DNA from 2 places in the Paenibacillus sp. JNU01 genome. Region 1 is predicted to be linked to the other one. Evidence: riboswitches for the same ligand, from Rfam matches in the RefSeq annotation. Region 1 holds a riboswitch; the other holds the start of a gene.
What was found. A riboswitch is a leader RNA that binds a small molecule or an ion and turns the genes downstream of it on or off. The one in region 1 is predicted to bind cyclic di-AMP.
Positions count from the first base shown of each region.

Region 1 (7,279 bases):
GGATGCAGTATGTGCAACCAGATGACGGAAATATCAAGGACACCACCCTCATTAAAGTACGCTTACCCAAACCCGTCAAAGGCGGAGAAAGCATTACACTCCACACCCGCTTCCAAGTGAATCTGCCAAAGATTTTTGCCCGGATGGGAACTGCTGATGATTTTGTCATGGCAGGTCAATGGTTTCCCAAATTAAGTGCCTATGAACCTGTGGGCAGGCGCGGACGGACAACGGAAGGTTGGAATCTGCACCAATACCATGGCAATTCAGAGTTTTACGCCGACTTCGGTATATATAGTGTGCGTATTCGGGTGCCTGAAACATACAAAGTTGCCGCTACCGGATTTCCGACACAACAAGCCGTGGTGAAGAACGGAGAAAAAGTCTATCAATTCTATGCCGATGATGTGCATGATTTCGCCTGGGCAGCTTCACCGGATTTTGTCTACGCCGAGGAACCCTTCTCTGCACCCAATGTGCCTGGTGTACGAATCAAATTATATTTGGATCCTGCTCATCAGGATCTGAAGGAACGTTATTTCTACGCCGCGAAGGCCGCTCTATCCAATTATAGCAAATGGTTTGGCCCGTATCCTTATGCTACCTTATCCATCGTTGTTCCACCCAAAGCGGGGAACGGTGCTGGAGGTATGGAATACCCTACGCTGGTAACGGCCTTTGGAGCCGATGACACTACTCCAGGTTATGACCTGGAACGTACCGTAGTCCACGAGATCGGACACCAGTACTTCTACGGCATGGTTGCCAGCAACGAATTCGAGGAAGCCTGGCTGGATGAGGGGTTCACCTCTTATGCAGAAGACAAATTGATGGAGCAGGAATACGGATTGATTCCGAATCTGCCGGTACAATCGGGCCTGATTACGTCTCCTTCATCCTTAACACAAGAATCCTGGAAGTTCGATTCACAGAATGAGTATGCAGCCAATGTCTACACACGTGGCAAGCTTGTATTGCTTGGTATTGAACATCAAGTCGGCACAAAAAAGATGGAACGCATTCTCTCTACCTATGTGAAGAAGTACCGCTTCAAACATCCCACTTCGGCAGATTTTCAGAACGTTGTGGAACAAGTGACCCGCACGTCCTGGTCTGATTATTTTGACCAATACGTCTACGGTAATGGAATGGCTGACTTTGCTGTAGAGAAGATTCGTGTTACGCCTGTACAGAAAGACGGTCAAACATGGTACGAGTCATCCGTGACGATCGTCAAAAAAGGCAGTGATTACAACGCCGTTCCTGTTCGCATTGCTTTTGAAGACGGACATACCCTCACCAAGCAATGGGATGGCATAGAAGATCGAATTACCTATAAATTAACGCACACATCCCCCGTAGCCTGGGCCATGACCGATCCCCTGTACACGATCGTGCTGGAGAACCGCCATATGAACAATTTCCTAAAATCCGGACTGGATGAGCAGACGAAGTCCCGCTGGAGCATGAGTGTAACCAAACTAATAGAAGCCATATTCGGAGGTCTGTCATGGTGAGGTGGATACGGTGAAAGCGAAAATACGTGAAGGCTGGTTTCTCGTCCGTCAGCATATGTTCATTGCGGCACTCTTATTTCTTTATCAACTCATTTGGGGATATTTCTTCTATCGAATGGTACAATCGGCAGTCATCCCACTCCTCCTGCGCTATCCAGATTCTGATGCCGGGGAACTGAGTACACTTTTGTTCAAAATGGAAAGCCAACTTAACCTATCTACCCATCCGGAGGTTCATCGTTATCTATGGATTCTGGGGGGCATGCTGCTGGTTCGCATGTTGATCAGCCCCCTTATTCAGGCAGGACTGCTCTACTCACTTCAGCACTTTAATTCTACAGAAGAGCGCATCCCATTCGTCCGTGGAATCAAAAAACTGTGGAAACCGATGCTGCTGCTGCACACCATACGTACATTATTGATACTTCTGCCCGCCTACTGGCTCATACCGAAGCTCTACTCGATCCTCATGGACGGATTTCATTCCCTTCAATTACTTTTGCCTGGTATACCTTATGTTGCTGCCTGGATTGTATATGGATGGGTCATCCACCATGTCATGCTCTACATGCAGTTCGGTGTGTCGGCACCAGAAGGAGAAGGCGGGGCTCACGGCACCCTCAAAGCACTCTGGATTGCACTGCGTCATCTCATCGCCGTTATCGGCATTGCTCTCCTGCTGGGCGGAGTCCACTTACTCGTCTTTGGGGCATTCACTTCAGCCTCATGGTTATTAACGGGACTTACCGGACTTATACTACAGCAGACGTATCCACTTGCCAGATGTCTATTGAGTCTGTGGAAAATATGCAGCCATTTCCGATTGTGGCAGTCCAAAGTATCCAAAGGTGAGAGCATTTAGTTTAAAAATTGTTACCATCACATGTTAAACTCATGGCCTGCTATGTACTTATAAATAGGCAAACCTCAACCTTTCCCCGTCAAAGGTCGAGGTTTTTTTTGCTAATTTTGTTGCTAAACGTTGCCAAAGACGTACTCCTCTGTTACAATAATCGCAGTGAGTTTTTAGTAACAACTTTGTAATCTTTACATTCATATTTGTAACTACTTAAAATTAAATCGTCATTTCTTGATTTCGCAGGTGCATAACTAGCATAGCCAAATTCCTGGCACCTGGGAAGCGGGGGAACCAGTTATGGGTGAATTGATCTTGCTACAGAGGGATCATAGGGGACCTTCAACCGAATCCTTAAGCTAACCTCGCAGGCGTTGGAAGGGGAATATCTCTTGTTCAAGAAGAAATTAACCGCAGCTGTACTTAGCATCACATTCGCATTATCGCTTGGTGCAGGTAGCGCATTCGCAGATTCAAAAATGGATAAAGTAATTGATTCAGCAATGGGAACTACATACAAAAGTGGGGGAACAACGCTTAACGGCTTTGACTGCTCCGGATTTACACGGTATGTATTCGACAAATTGGGTATTGATTTGGCACGCCAATCCAGTTCCCAATTCGACATGGGCGATTCCGTATCCCGCATGGAAATGAGAGCTGGCGATCTGGTATTCTTTAATACTACAGGTAAAGGCGTATCCCATGTAGGAATCTTTGTAGGGGATGGAAAGTTCGCACACTCTTCTTCTTCCAAAGGTGTTACGATCAGTGCATTGAGTGAAAGCTATTGGGCCAATCGTTATGTTGGCGCTAAACGGATTATGAGCACGGACGCGTATGAATCACTGGCCCTTGACTAGGGACAAGCTGAGCAACATGATACTGTAACCATGAACCATACTGTAACGAAGCAAGAAGCATAACAGAACCGCCCGGTACATTCTCCGCAGGAATGTATCCGGCGGTTTTTTTGTGCTTCCATCCTGATTCATATTGCAAGTTACGCTCGGGGCTATCCTGCAACATCAACAGGCTCATTTTGTGCTCGTTCGTCCGTGCCCTTATGATGTTTTTACCCATCCTGTTATAATATAAACGGAATTACCGGAACTTTTGTTTCATATTTTTTTCTGGTAAGAGAGACTTGCTAAATGAATATCTCTTTTGTAGAGTGGACAGAGAGTTCTGTTTCAAGGAAAGGAGCATGCAGGTGTATGAAGGAAGCCCCCGTAACGTTTCACGTTGTACCCATGCGAGAAGAACATGCGGAGCTCATCTGCAGTTGGCAGTATGATCCGCCTTACAATATCTACAGCTGGCTCCCCTGGGAGCAGATGAAAGCGCTGGAAGTGGAATTCGGAGATGCACAGCTGCGGCAGGAGCAATATGCGATTGTCCTGGATCAGAACGATCGTATATGTGGATTTGCTCAATACTTCCCACTTCAAGGGGTAACCCGGATTGGCCTCGGCATGCATCCAGAGCTGTGTGGTCAGGGGCAAGGGACAGCTTTTGTCACGGCCATTGTACAGGAAGCCATTCGCCGAAATCCGATGAATGAGATCGATCTGGAAGTGCTCACTTGGAATGCTCGTGCCATTCAAGTCTATCTAAAGAGTGGATTTGTCACCCAGGATACATACGAACGACAGACCCCAAGCGGCTTGAAGCCCTTTCACTGTATGGTTTATGAAGGGCCTCGTGATTAAAATCCATTGCAAAACAACCAAATTTGCGCCTTGTTATGTGATTAGTTCAAAAATTTCCCACAAAATGCTATGATGTCAGTACAGGTTCCGTTATAATGATATGGATAGTTTCAGGTTAGATGATCTTTCATTCTGGAGGGGACATAAGGGATGCACAAATGGATCATGAGCGGAGTATTTTTTGCAGCATGCGCTTTAGCTATTGTTTTAATGTTTACGCTTCCAGGGAAAGAAGAAGTGGCTGAAGAAGCCAAGCCTACCATGCCGGAAGTCACATTGGATGCCGGACAGGCTGAAGCACTGGTCAAAGCCAATTGTATCTCCTGTCACGGGGATCAGCTTCAGGGTGGCGTAGGACCTGCTCTAGCAAACATCGGCAGCCAGGATGATCTGGAGAAGATCTACACTACGATTGTCAAAGGTAAAGGTGGCGGTATGCCTTCCTTCAAGGGCAAACTGCAGGATGAAGAGATTGCTAATATCGCCATGTGGCTGTCAGAGAAGAAGTAATCTCTGCACACACATAACAAAGAGGCCCTTAATCCCCTTTTGGGAGAATAAGAGCCTCTTTGTTATGCTATTGATTAGGCATCTGCCGCATGCTCGGCCAGAAAGGCCTCCACTTCACGTGCGGACGGCATCCCGGACTGGGCGCCGAGCTTCGTCACGGATAACGCGGCCGCACCCATGGCAAAGCCTACGGCCGCGTCCAACGTCTCACCGCGCGCGAGGGCTACCGCCAACGCGCCGTTGAAGCAATCGCCAGCGCCGGTCGTATCGACGGCGCTTACGGCGTAGCCGGGCGCACGGCATGCGCCGGCACGCCCTGCCTGTACGCGGCCACCAGGCGCCGCCGCGTACACAGCCCCCTCGGGGCCGAGCGTCGTGACGACAGCGGCCCCGAGGGATGCGGCGAGCTCTGCGACCGCCGCATCCAGGTCTTCCGGCCGGAGATGATCCCGGCCGGTCAGCACGGCAAGCTCACTGCGGTTCGGCGTGACAACGTCCACGCACCGCAGGAGCTCCTGGGGCAGACCCGGCACCGCGGGAGCCGGGTTGAGCACTACCAGTGCGCTGCCTTCAGCCGCCAGTTGGGCGGCGCGGGTAACCGCTGGCAGCGGGATCTCCAGCTGTAGCAGCACCGCTGCGGCTGCAGTCAGGCTTTTTACCGTATCCGCTTCTTCCAGCATCTCAGGCACTACTTGCCCGTTCGCACCAGGAATAACGATAATCCGGTTGTCTCCCCGAGAGAGCCAGATGGAAGCTGTCCCTGTAACCGTGTCTTCCAATCTGCGAACCTGCGAGACATCTGCACCACTTTCCGTCAGACTGTGCAGCAGACGTTCGCCAAAACTATCCGATCCCACCGCACCAATCATTGTGGTCTGTCCACCCAGACGCGCAGCAGCGACAGCTTGATTTGCGCCTTTGCCGCCAGCGAGATAGTGGAGTTCCTCACCGCTCACTGTCTCTCCCTCTTCCGGAATCGTATCTGTCTTCACCACGAGATCCATATTGAGACTGCCTACGACAGCAATAAGAGGTTGTTCCTGATTATAGTCTGACATGTATGGGTTCACTCACTTCCGACCGCGCGATAATAACCAACTTCGTTATTCCGACCTCATTTTGTCATAAGCTTCGTTGTACTGCCCTGCTTCCTTAATATCTACAGATGTAATACCGCCCGCATCCCATGACGTGAGACGCAGCGTAACCGTTGTATAGTCAATCGTAATAAAAGGATGATGATTGAACGCTTCCGAGATCGCAGCGACCTCATCCACAAATGCAATCCCTTTCATGTAGTTGGAGAACACAAATTTGCGTACAATCCACCGTCCCTCTTCCAGTTCCCAGCCTTCCAGCCTTCCCAGATGAGCTTCGACTTCCTCTTGCGAAAAAACCATGCGTTATCTTCCTCCCCATAGGATGGTACATTACAGACGTGCGTCCGTATAACCACCAACACCTTCGGCGCTATCGTCAGCAACCTCAAAGGCCAGGCTCATCGCCATGTGATCAGCCCATTTCACGAGTAACATCTTACCACGGACAAGCTTCAAAATCCAATCAACTTATATGGCGTAGAACCACTAACCATAAGGATTTATGGAAAATTCCAGTTCCATTCATACACCTTAAAATGCATGTATATACACTAGATTAAAGGTACAAATGTTAACTCTTCTTCCCCGATCAGAATATGAATGCGGTGCTGTTCCTTATCATGGATGACCACGCCACTTCCAACCGGAATCACAGACTCTTCGCCCAGTGCATAGAACAAATCTTCCGCCAACGCCTCATCCACTTCAAGTTGCTCAGGTGCAGCAAGTCTCTCCCACTCTTCCGCGTCCATTTCAAAGAAAACATACCGATCCGGTATGCGTCCAATTGCCGTTGTCAGATCTGTCAAAATTCCTTCATAATCCCGTCCATGCTTTACGCCCATTGGCTTTTCACTCCTATTCGGCCCCTAAGGAGCGGATTTGATCTTATTATACCTGAAAATAGCCCTTAAAAAAAAAGGCCTTCTGGTCGATAAATACTATATATGACCGTTTGAACTGTTTTAGCAACCGCAAGGAATGCCTAACATTGAACGGATTGCGGCCAAAAATTCGTCCGGAAGCCCGAATACAGCCGCTTGAAAGGATTCAATTTTATCTCATGGATGAGGTGTATGATGAACATTTCAACGATTATTGGACTAGTTTTTGGGCTGGTCTCCCTTGTACTCGGTATGTTCCTGAAGGGTGCGCCCTTAATCAACCTGGTTAACAATCCGGCAGCCTACGTTATTATCTTTGTTGGTACGGCAGGAACCATTTTTATTGCATTTCCTATGTCAGAAGTTAAGAAAATCCCTAAGCTTTTCGCGATTATTTTCAAAAATCAAGTACTTATTGATCGAGTGTCTCTGATCGGCACGTTTATGGATTGGGCTTCCACTACCCGTCGTGAAGGTTTGCTTGCACTGGAATCAAAAGTAGAAGAGATTGACGATCAGTTCCTTCGTGGCGGTATGCGTATGATTATCGACGGCAACGATCAGGAATTTGTAAGTGATGTACTGATGGAAGATATTCATGCTACAGAGGAGCGCCACCGCGGCGGTGCCTTGATCTTCGCCCAGGCGGGGATGTACGCGCCAACGCTCGGGGTTCTCGGGGCCGTTGTAGGCCTCATCG
Region 1 covers NZ_CP169723.1:4,127,492-4,134,770, reverse strand. The annotation lists gene NLBNIHML_RS17950 (M1 family metallopeptidase) at 1-1,517, shown strand, start outside; gene NLBNIHML_RS17945 (hypothetical protein) at 1,528-2,379, shown strand; cyclic di-AMP (ydaO/yuaA leader) riboswitch at 2,625-2,762, shown strand; gene NLBNIHML_RS17940 (C40 family peptidase) at 2,766-3,236, shown strand; gene NLBNIHML_RS17935 (GNAT family N-acetyltransferase) at 3,591-4,085, shown strand; gene NLBNIHML_RS17930 (c-type cytochrome) at 4,236-4,595, shown strand; gene rbsK (ribokinase) at 4,670-5,653, opposite strand; gene NLBNIHML_RS17920 (4a-hydroxytetrahydrobiopterin dehydratase) at 5,699-5,995, opposite strand; gene NLBNIHML_RS17915 (hypothetical protein) at 6,026-6,151, opposite strand; gene NLBNIHML_RS17910 (hypothetical protein) at 6,247-6,540, opposite strand; gene motA (flagellar motor stator protein MotA) at 6,775-7,279, shown strand, end outside.

Region 2 (7,279 bases), 3.2 Mb from region 1:
CAATGATTGTTTGTCATTGGACCATTAACTTCATCCTATATTGTCCAAATGAATGACTTTTAATGTACATCACCTCCTTCATTAATACCATACCCCCCCTCACTATATTTGTCAAAGTATTTAGCTGTAAACAAAAAAAGAGTTTTTGCAAACCCTCTTTTGTTTACAGCACTATTTGATTAATTTATTTATGGTCACTAACAATTCATCTATAACTTCGTTTTCACCTTCCTGAATTCGTTCAATTACACAGCTTTTCATGTGATGCTCTAACAAAAGTTTTCCAACACCGTTCAAAGCCGATTGGACTGAAGAGATCTGATTCAGCACATTATCACAATAGGTATCTTTTTCGATTAATCCTTTTAGCCCTCTAACTTGTCCTTCAATTCTGTTAAGTCGGTTAATTAAATTATTCTTTGTTTTCTCAGAATGATGGCTCCTGCGTTCTTCCGTGTTGCATGACTCATGCTCTTGAATTAGGTCTCCCATTTTCCGATCACTCCTCATTATTTTATCTTATATTATACTATAGCCCCCCTATACTATACAAAATGAAATTCATCTACATTATTTCTACATATATTTTCTATACTATTATCGTTATTACCAATCAAATACAAAACGGTGGAGGAAAGAATATGAAATTGATGCTTTTAAAGAGGTTTATCGTAATTGGTTCTTTAGCTATTCTCGCTACGGGATGTACTAATGCGATTAAAAATAATGCAATGGAAGGAATGGATCATTCAAACACGAATAATCCTACTTCGGCTGGTTCCAGTCCTGTGAAATTCACATCTAGTACTCCAGTGGTAAATGGCAAAGAATTTACGATCACCGCACAAGAGAGCAATCTTGAAGTTTCCAAAGGTAAGATATTACCTGTTTGGACTTTCAACAATTCTGTCCCCGGACCTCAAATCCGTGTAAAGGTTGGAGACAACGTAAAAATCAATCTAAAAAATGAGTTGAATCAGCCTGTCTCCATTCATTGGCACGGCTACCCCGTTCCGAATAACATGGATGGCATTCCTGGCGTTACACAAGATGCCGTTGAACCAGGTAAAACATTTACGTATACGTTCAAAGCTAATGTACCAGGTACCTATTGGTATCATTCTCATCAAGACAGTGTAAACCAAGTGGATAAAGGCTTGTACGGTTCCCTTGTTGTTGAGGAACTGAAAAATGACTATGACCGGGACTATACTCTCATGTTAGATGAATGGATGAGTTCCAGCGACATGAATACGAGTGATTCCGACAATATGGGTATGAAAGAGATGAATCATAATGAAATGAATATGTCCGGATCGGATATGAACATGGACGAGAACACTACGGGTATGGGCGGACATGATATGAGCATGTATGACCTATACACGATAAACGGGAAATCAGGTACTGCCATTGATAAACTCATGGTTAAAGAGGGCGATAAAGTTAGAATTCGCTTAATTAATGCAGGATACATCAGTCATCAAATGCACTTACATGGCCACAATTTTAAAGTAATAGCGTCGGATGGACAGCCCATAAATGAACCCGAGATGATAAAAGATCAATTACTTTCTATAGCTCCTGGAGAACGTTATGATATTGAATTTACAGCGGATAATCCAGGCTCCTGGCTACTTGAAGAACATGGAATTGAGTCGCCGAAACAAAATATGAAAGCCGTTATCCAATACGAAGGTTCAAAAGTTCAAAATGACAATTCCAATGCTTCAGCTACGCTTCCTGTGTTTGACTTCGAAAAGTATGGTAACATGTCAGATTCATTATTTTCGTTGAATCAGATATTTGATCAAAACGTGACAATGAATTTAAATACAGAAATGAAAGATGGAGAAATGGTGTACACCATAAACGAAAAGGTATTTCCGGATACAGATGTCATAAAAGTCCAGAAAGGTGACAAGGTCAAAGTTACTTTTGTGAATCAGTCCAAAACGGATGACCATCCTATGCATCTCCATGGACAGTTTTTCCAAGTGCTAAGTAAAAATGGTCAATCCTATCAGGGATCAACGATCATAAAAGATACACTAAATGTTAAACCAGGGGAAACTTATGTTGTTGCTTTTGAAGCCGATAACCCTGGAAATTGGATGTTCCATTGCCATGACTTGCATCATGCTTCCGCGGGAATGGTAACGGAAGTCATGTATACAGATTATGAAAGTAACTATACACCTGATCCGAGTGTGGAGAACGTAGCGGAATAAATAAGTAGCATTGATTTACTCTTTATTAAGATCTGCTAATAATACGTTAAAAGATAAACAGAAGAAATTATAATGCGGCGATCTTTCCCGGAATGTAACCGAGGATTGGTTGCCGCATTTTTTTAGAAACACCTTAATTGTAAAAAAGCGATACTGTTCCGCTTAAATGCATATCATTCTCTTCTATTAGCTAGCATACCAAAATCCCCCAGGTATAGAGAACTCATTAAAATGAACTCTAATCCGAGGGGACGATATTTCAGAACTATATTGGCGACGTTACTGACTTTTTTATTACAATATCATTCTATTGGAAGATGGACCTGAAAAGGAATACGCACGATCTTCAATATATATTTGATGCCATAAGATAAATACAAGAATGGTCCACAATTTACGGCTTGCATCCAATTTCCCTTCCTTATGGATCTCAAGTAGCTGCAATACATACGTTTTATTGATCCATTGATCTACGTCTGCTGTCATAATCAGATTCCTAGCCCATGAATACCATTCACTTTTTAACCATACTCTCGTTGGGACAGGAAAACCTAATTTTTTTCGTTGCTGTACATCAGGTGGAACCACATCTTTCATAGCATCACGGAGTAATAATTTAGTTGCTGTGGGTGTAACTTTATACTTTGTAGGGATGGTAGCAGCTAATTCAAATACTTTGGTATCTACAAAGGGAACGCGAAGTTCCAAGGAATTTGCCATCGACATTTTGTCTGCTTTCATTAGGATATTCCCACGTAGCCACGTATGAATATCAATATACTGCATCTGTGTGACTTCATCATATAACTTCGCTTGTTCATAAAGTGGCTTAGTCACCTGCTGGGTTGGTTTACATACTCCCTGCTCCGATAACCATGGTGCTAATACCTTACTTTTTTCATGATCCATAAAAATCTTCGCATTTCCAAAGTAACGTTCTTGCAGAATAAGACTCCCTCTTTCCAAGAATCCTTTGCCTTTCATGCCGGTAGGCATTAATCTTCCAAGATGTCCTGCAAGACTTCTCCATGGACCTGGAAGACCCTGAAACATGCGGAGAGCATAGGGTTCCCGATAAATGTTGTAGCCACCAAAAAATTCATCTGCACCTTCACCTGAAAATGCCATCTTAACATGCTGACTAGCCAACTTCGATACAAAGTAGAGACCCACGGCTGATGGGTCTGCTACTGGCTCATCCATATGCCATATTAGAGAAGGTAGTATATCTATATAGTCGCGGGCATTAATCCGAATTTCATGATGCTCAGTCCCTAAATAGGCTGCTGTCTTCCTAGCATCATCCAATTCACTATAGCCCGGCATATCAAATCCAACGCTGAATGTTTGGGTTGGCTCCAAGCGATGAAGTAAACCAACTAAACTGCTTGAATCAATACCACCCGATAAGAATGCTCCCCTAGGGACATCTGAGTTCTTATGAATACGAACAGATTCCGTTATTACTGATCGTGTTTCCTCTACTAAATCGGAATACGACCTACTTTCATGGGGCTCAAACTTCACTTCGTAATACGGTCTGATGGTCATTCCATTATTCTGTACAATCAAATAATGGCCTGCTTTCAGTTTATGGATCTCTTTGAACATCGTTAGAGGTTCAGGTACATATTGAAATGTGAGATACTGATAAAGAGCATTTTCATCCACTTCCCTATCAATCCTACCTGAAGCCAGCAACGTTTTAATTTCAGAGCCAATCATGTATCCGGAGGCGGTCTCACTGTAATAAACAGGCTTGATTCCGAAATGATCCCGTGCCGCAAATAAAAGATCACTCCTTTGATCCCATATGGTGAACCCAAACATGCCTCGTAAATAGTTGACACATTTAATTCCAACGTCCTCATAAAGCCTCAGTAATACTTCGGTATCGGAATCTGTATAAAATGTATACCCCTTCTGACTCAACCAATCCCTCAACTCTTTATAATTATAAATCTCTCCATTGAATACCAACCAAATATCTTTGTTCTCATTGGTCATGGGCTGTGCCCCGTGCTCAATATCCAGTATACTTAGTCTCCTAAAACCCAGACCGATATGATCATGGATATATATCCCTTCATCATCTGGGCCACGATGAGCTATGGAGTCGGTCATATGTTGCAGAATGTTTGCATCTACTGGCATACGATATTTGTTATATAAACTTACAAATCCACACATAGGGCTATTCTCCTCTAATCAATATAAGATTAGTTTAGCTTTTATGTATGTGGAATCTGTGAAAGATTACCGTCCATATCATAAATCACAGTTTAGATAAGTTATTTACTTATTTATTAGTTTAGTTCACTGGAGAATGGTTCTATCTGTTCGAGGCAAGTTGCTAAACAAAATGGACAAACCCGTGAATTACCCACGGGCTTGTCCATTTTAATGACTATCGTTAACCATTTTAAGATAGTTCTGCTCGCTAACCACTCTACGAGCTGTTACATATTTGGTTTTATAATAACTTTCAGATAAGCTACTAATTCGAACACCCTTACTGCTTGATGAATGTGCAAATTGATTGTTACCTACATAAATTCCCGCATGTGAAATGCTGCGACCATTCGTATTGAAGAAAACGAGATCCCCTGGGCGTAATTCTTCTTTCTCTACAAACGATCCCTTTGCTGCTTGCATACTAGAGGTGCGCGGCAAATCTAGTTTAAACTTATTAAAAACATACAGGATAAAACCGGAACAATCAAAACCAGATGTTGTTGTCCCACCATAAAGGTATGGCGTTCCAACCACTTCTTTTATTTCTTCTGTTAGCTTTGCCTGACTAGCAAATGCACCTGTTGCTGTGGAGGTAAATAAAACTGCTGCTCCAAGAACCGATAAAATGACTTTCTTCAAACTTTTGTTCCTCCCTTAGATGCCTACGGAGTTAGCTTAAGGATTCGGTTAAAGGCTCCCTATATTCTTTTCTTACAAGAATAATTCACCCAACAAATGGTTCCCCCGTTTTCAATACGAAATTCGGCAAAAATAGTTAAATATTTGTAACCTATAGAGTATTATATTGTTAAATTGTGTGGATTTAATGTGGAATTCTCGTATATCTTATTCTAAAAAAGAAACGACCGTCTCCTGCTGAAGTTAGGGAGCGATCGCTTCTTAGCACATGTTCTTTTTGTATTGCCGAATTCTAGTTATAAGTTCAAGGCTCCTCTACACTATACAACCACTTATACCCTATGCCCCAAACCGTTTGAATGGGGTTCTGTTCCAATCCAGCCAACTGCAACTTCTCCCGGATATTTTTCACATGGGTGTCTACGACTCGGTTATCCCCAAAAAAGTCACTTCCCCAGAGACGTTCAATGATTTCATCTCTAGAGAAAACTCTTTGTGGATTCTCGGCCAATATAAGCAATATATCAAGTTCTTTTTGGGTCAAATCCAGATTTGTGTCGAGTACCATAACCTGTCTTCGATCTGGATAAATAATCATGTCAGTATACATGATTTTTTTACCGATTTCTTTAAGGCTTAAAGACTGTGAAGAGCGTCGAACAAGCGCAAACAAGCGAGCAATGAGTTCATCAGAATTTACAGGTTTCACCATATAATCATCAGCACCGACACCTAACCCATGTACCTTATCCTTCACATCCCCTCGAGCTGTAAGCATCAATATAGGTGTTTCAGTAAACGATCTGATTTTTTCACAAAGATGCCATCCATCCATATCCGGCATCATAACGTCTAATAAAATGACATGATACGAATTTTTCTGAAGATAGGACAGTCCTTCGGTTCCATTATGAGCTTCCGTAATATCAAAACCCTCTTTAGTTAAATAAATTCGCAACAGATTTCTCATGTTCCATTCGTCATCAATAACTAATGCTTTCAATTTATTCATATGGTCATCCCATCCATTTCATTAATCTTTAGTAATATGCGGTTTCTGACCGTAAATTTGAACGATCATTAGCTCATTTGTTTCACATATTATATTTTGAAGCTGTGTGATTTTAATGAAGAAGAGGTGATGGACGGGAACATCACTTTAAATTGCGTCCCCTCTCCAATTTTACTTTCCACATGAATTGTTCCTCCTTGTTGTAAAACAAGACTTTGAACAATGGACAGCCCCAGTCCTGTTCCTCCATATGCCCGGGATCTGGATTTCTCAACCCGGTAAAAACGTTCAAATATATTGGGAAGTTCTTCTGTTGAAATTCCGGGTCCCGTATCGCAAATGCTTATTACAACCCCTTCTAATTCAGAAGTTAAAGAAACTTGAATATACCCCTCGGCTGTGTAACGAATGGCATTATCCAATAGATTCAAAATAATCTGTTCCAGTCGGTTAGAGTCTACAAAAATATGGGGTACGGGACTCAACTTACTTCGAATCGTAAGATCTTTTTCTTGGGCTTTTAATTGAACCTTATCTATAGACCTTTGAATAATCGAAGTGGGTTCTACAGACATCAGTTTCAAGTCAATTTTACCTTCTTCCATCTTAGACAATTCAAAGAGATCATTTATGATTACATTTAAACGTCGTGCTTCCTCAGAAATGATTTGTAGATATTTTTTCTTTTCTTCATCATTTTCCACAAGATCTTTAGCCAATATGTCTGCATACCCTTCCATATAAGTAATGGGTGTTTTCAATTCATGAGAGACGTTGGCAAAGAACTCCGAACGATTATCTCGATATTGTTTTAATTCTTTAGCGAGGTCGTTTATGGCTTGTGACAATGAACCAATCTCATCTTTAGTTTCCACAGGAATTTCAAGATTCAGTTCTCCTTTGGCAATTTGGCGAGTTGCACTTTCAATTTTTAATAATGGATTCGATAATCTTTTGGATAGAAAAAATATGCAACCCAACGCTAATAACAGTGCTCCAAATCCAGTGATAAACAGTAAATTTCTAATCGTTTGGATCGAATCTTTCATATTTTCTAGAGAACTAATCACGTAAATCCCTTTGACCGTTGGATTAGTGGTTACGGGGATACCATGAAGCAGGTAAAGTTCGTTATTAAAAGTGAATTCTCTTTCCACCTTCT
Region 2 covers NZ_CP169723.1:935,526-942,804, forward strand. The annotation lists gene NLBNIHML_RS03770 (metal-sensitive transcriptional regulator) at 172-492, opposite strand; gene NLBNIHML_RS03775 (multicopper oxidase family protein) at 642-2,231, shown strand; gene asnB (asparagine synthase (glutamine-hydrolyzing)) at 2,526-4,421, opposite strand; gene NLBNIHML_RS03785 (C40 family peptidase) at 4,632-5,105, opposite strand; cyclic di-AMP (ydaO/yuaA leader) riboswitch at 5,111-5,244, opposite strand; gene NLBNIHML_RS03790 (response regulator transcription factor) at 5,410-6,117, opposite strand; gene NLBNIHML_RS03795 (sensor histidine kinase) at 6,207-7,279, opposite strand, start outside.
Region 2: it holds a riboswitch for cyclic di-AMP, as region 1 does, so the genes downstream of both, NLBNIHML_RS03785 (C40 family peptidase) here and NLBNIHML_RS17940 (C40 family peptidase) in region 1, are expected to answer to the same signal.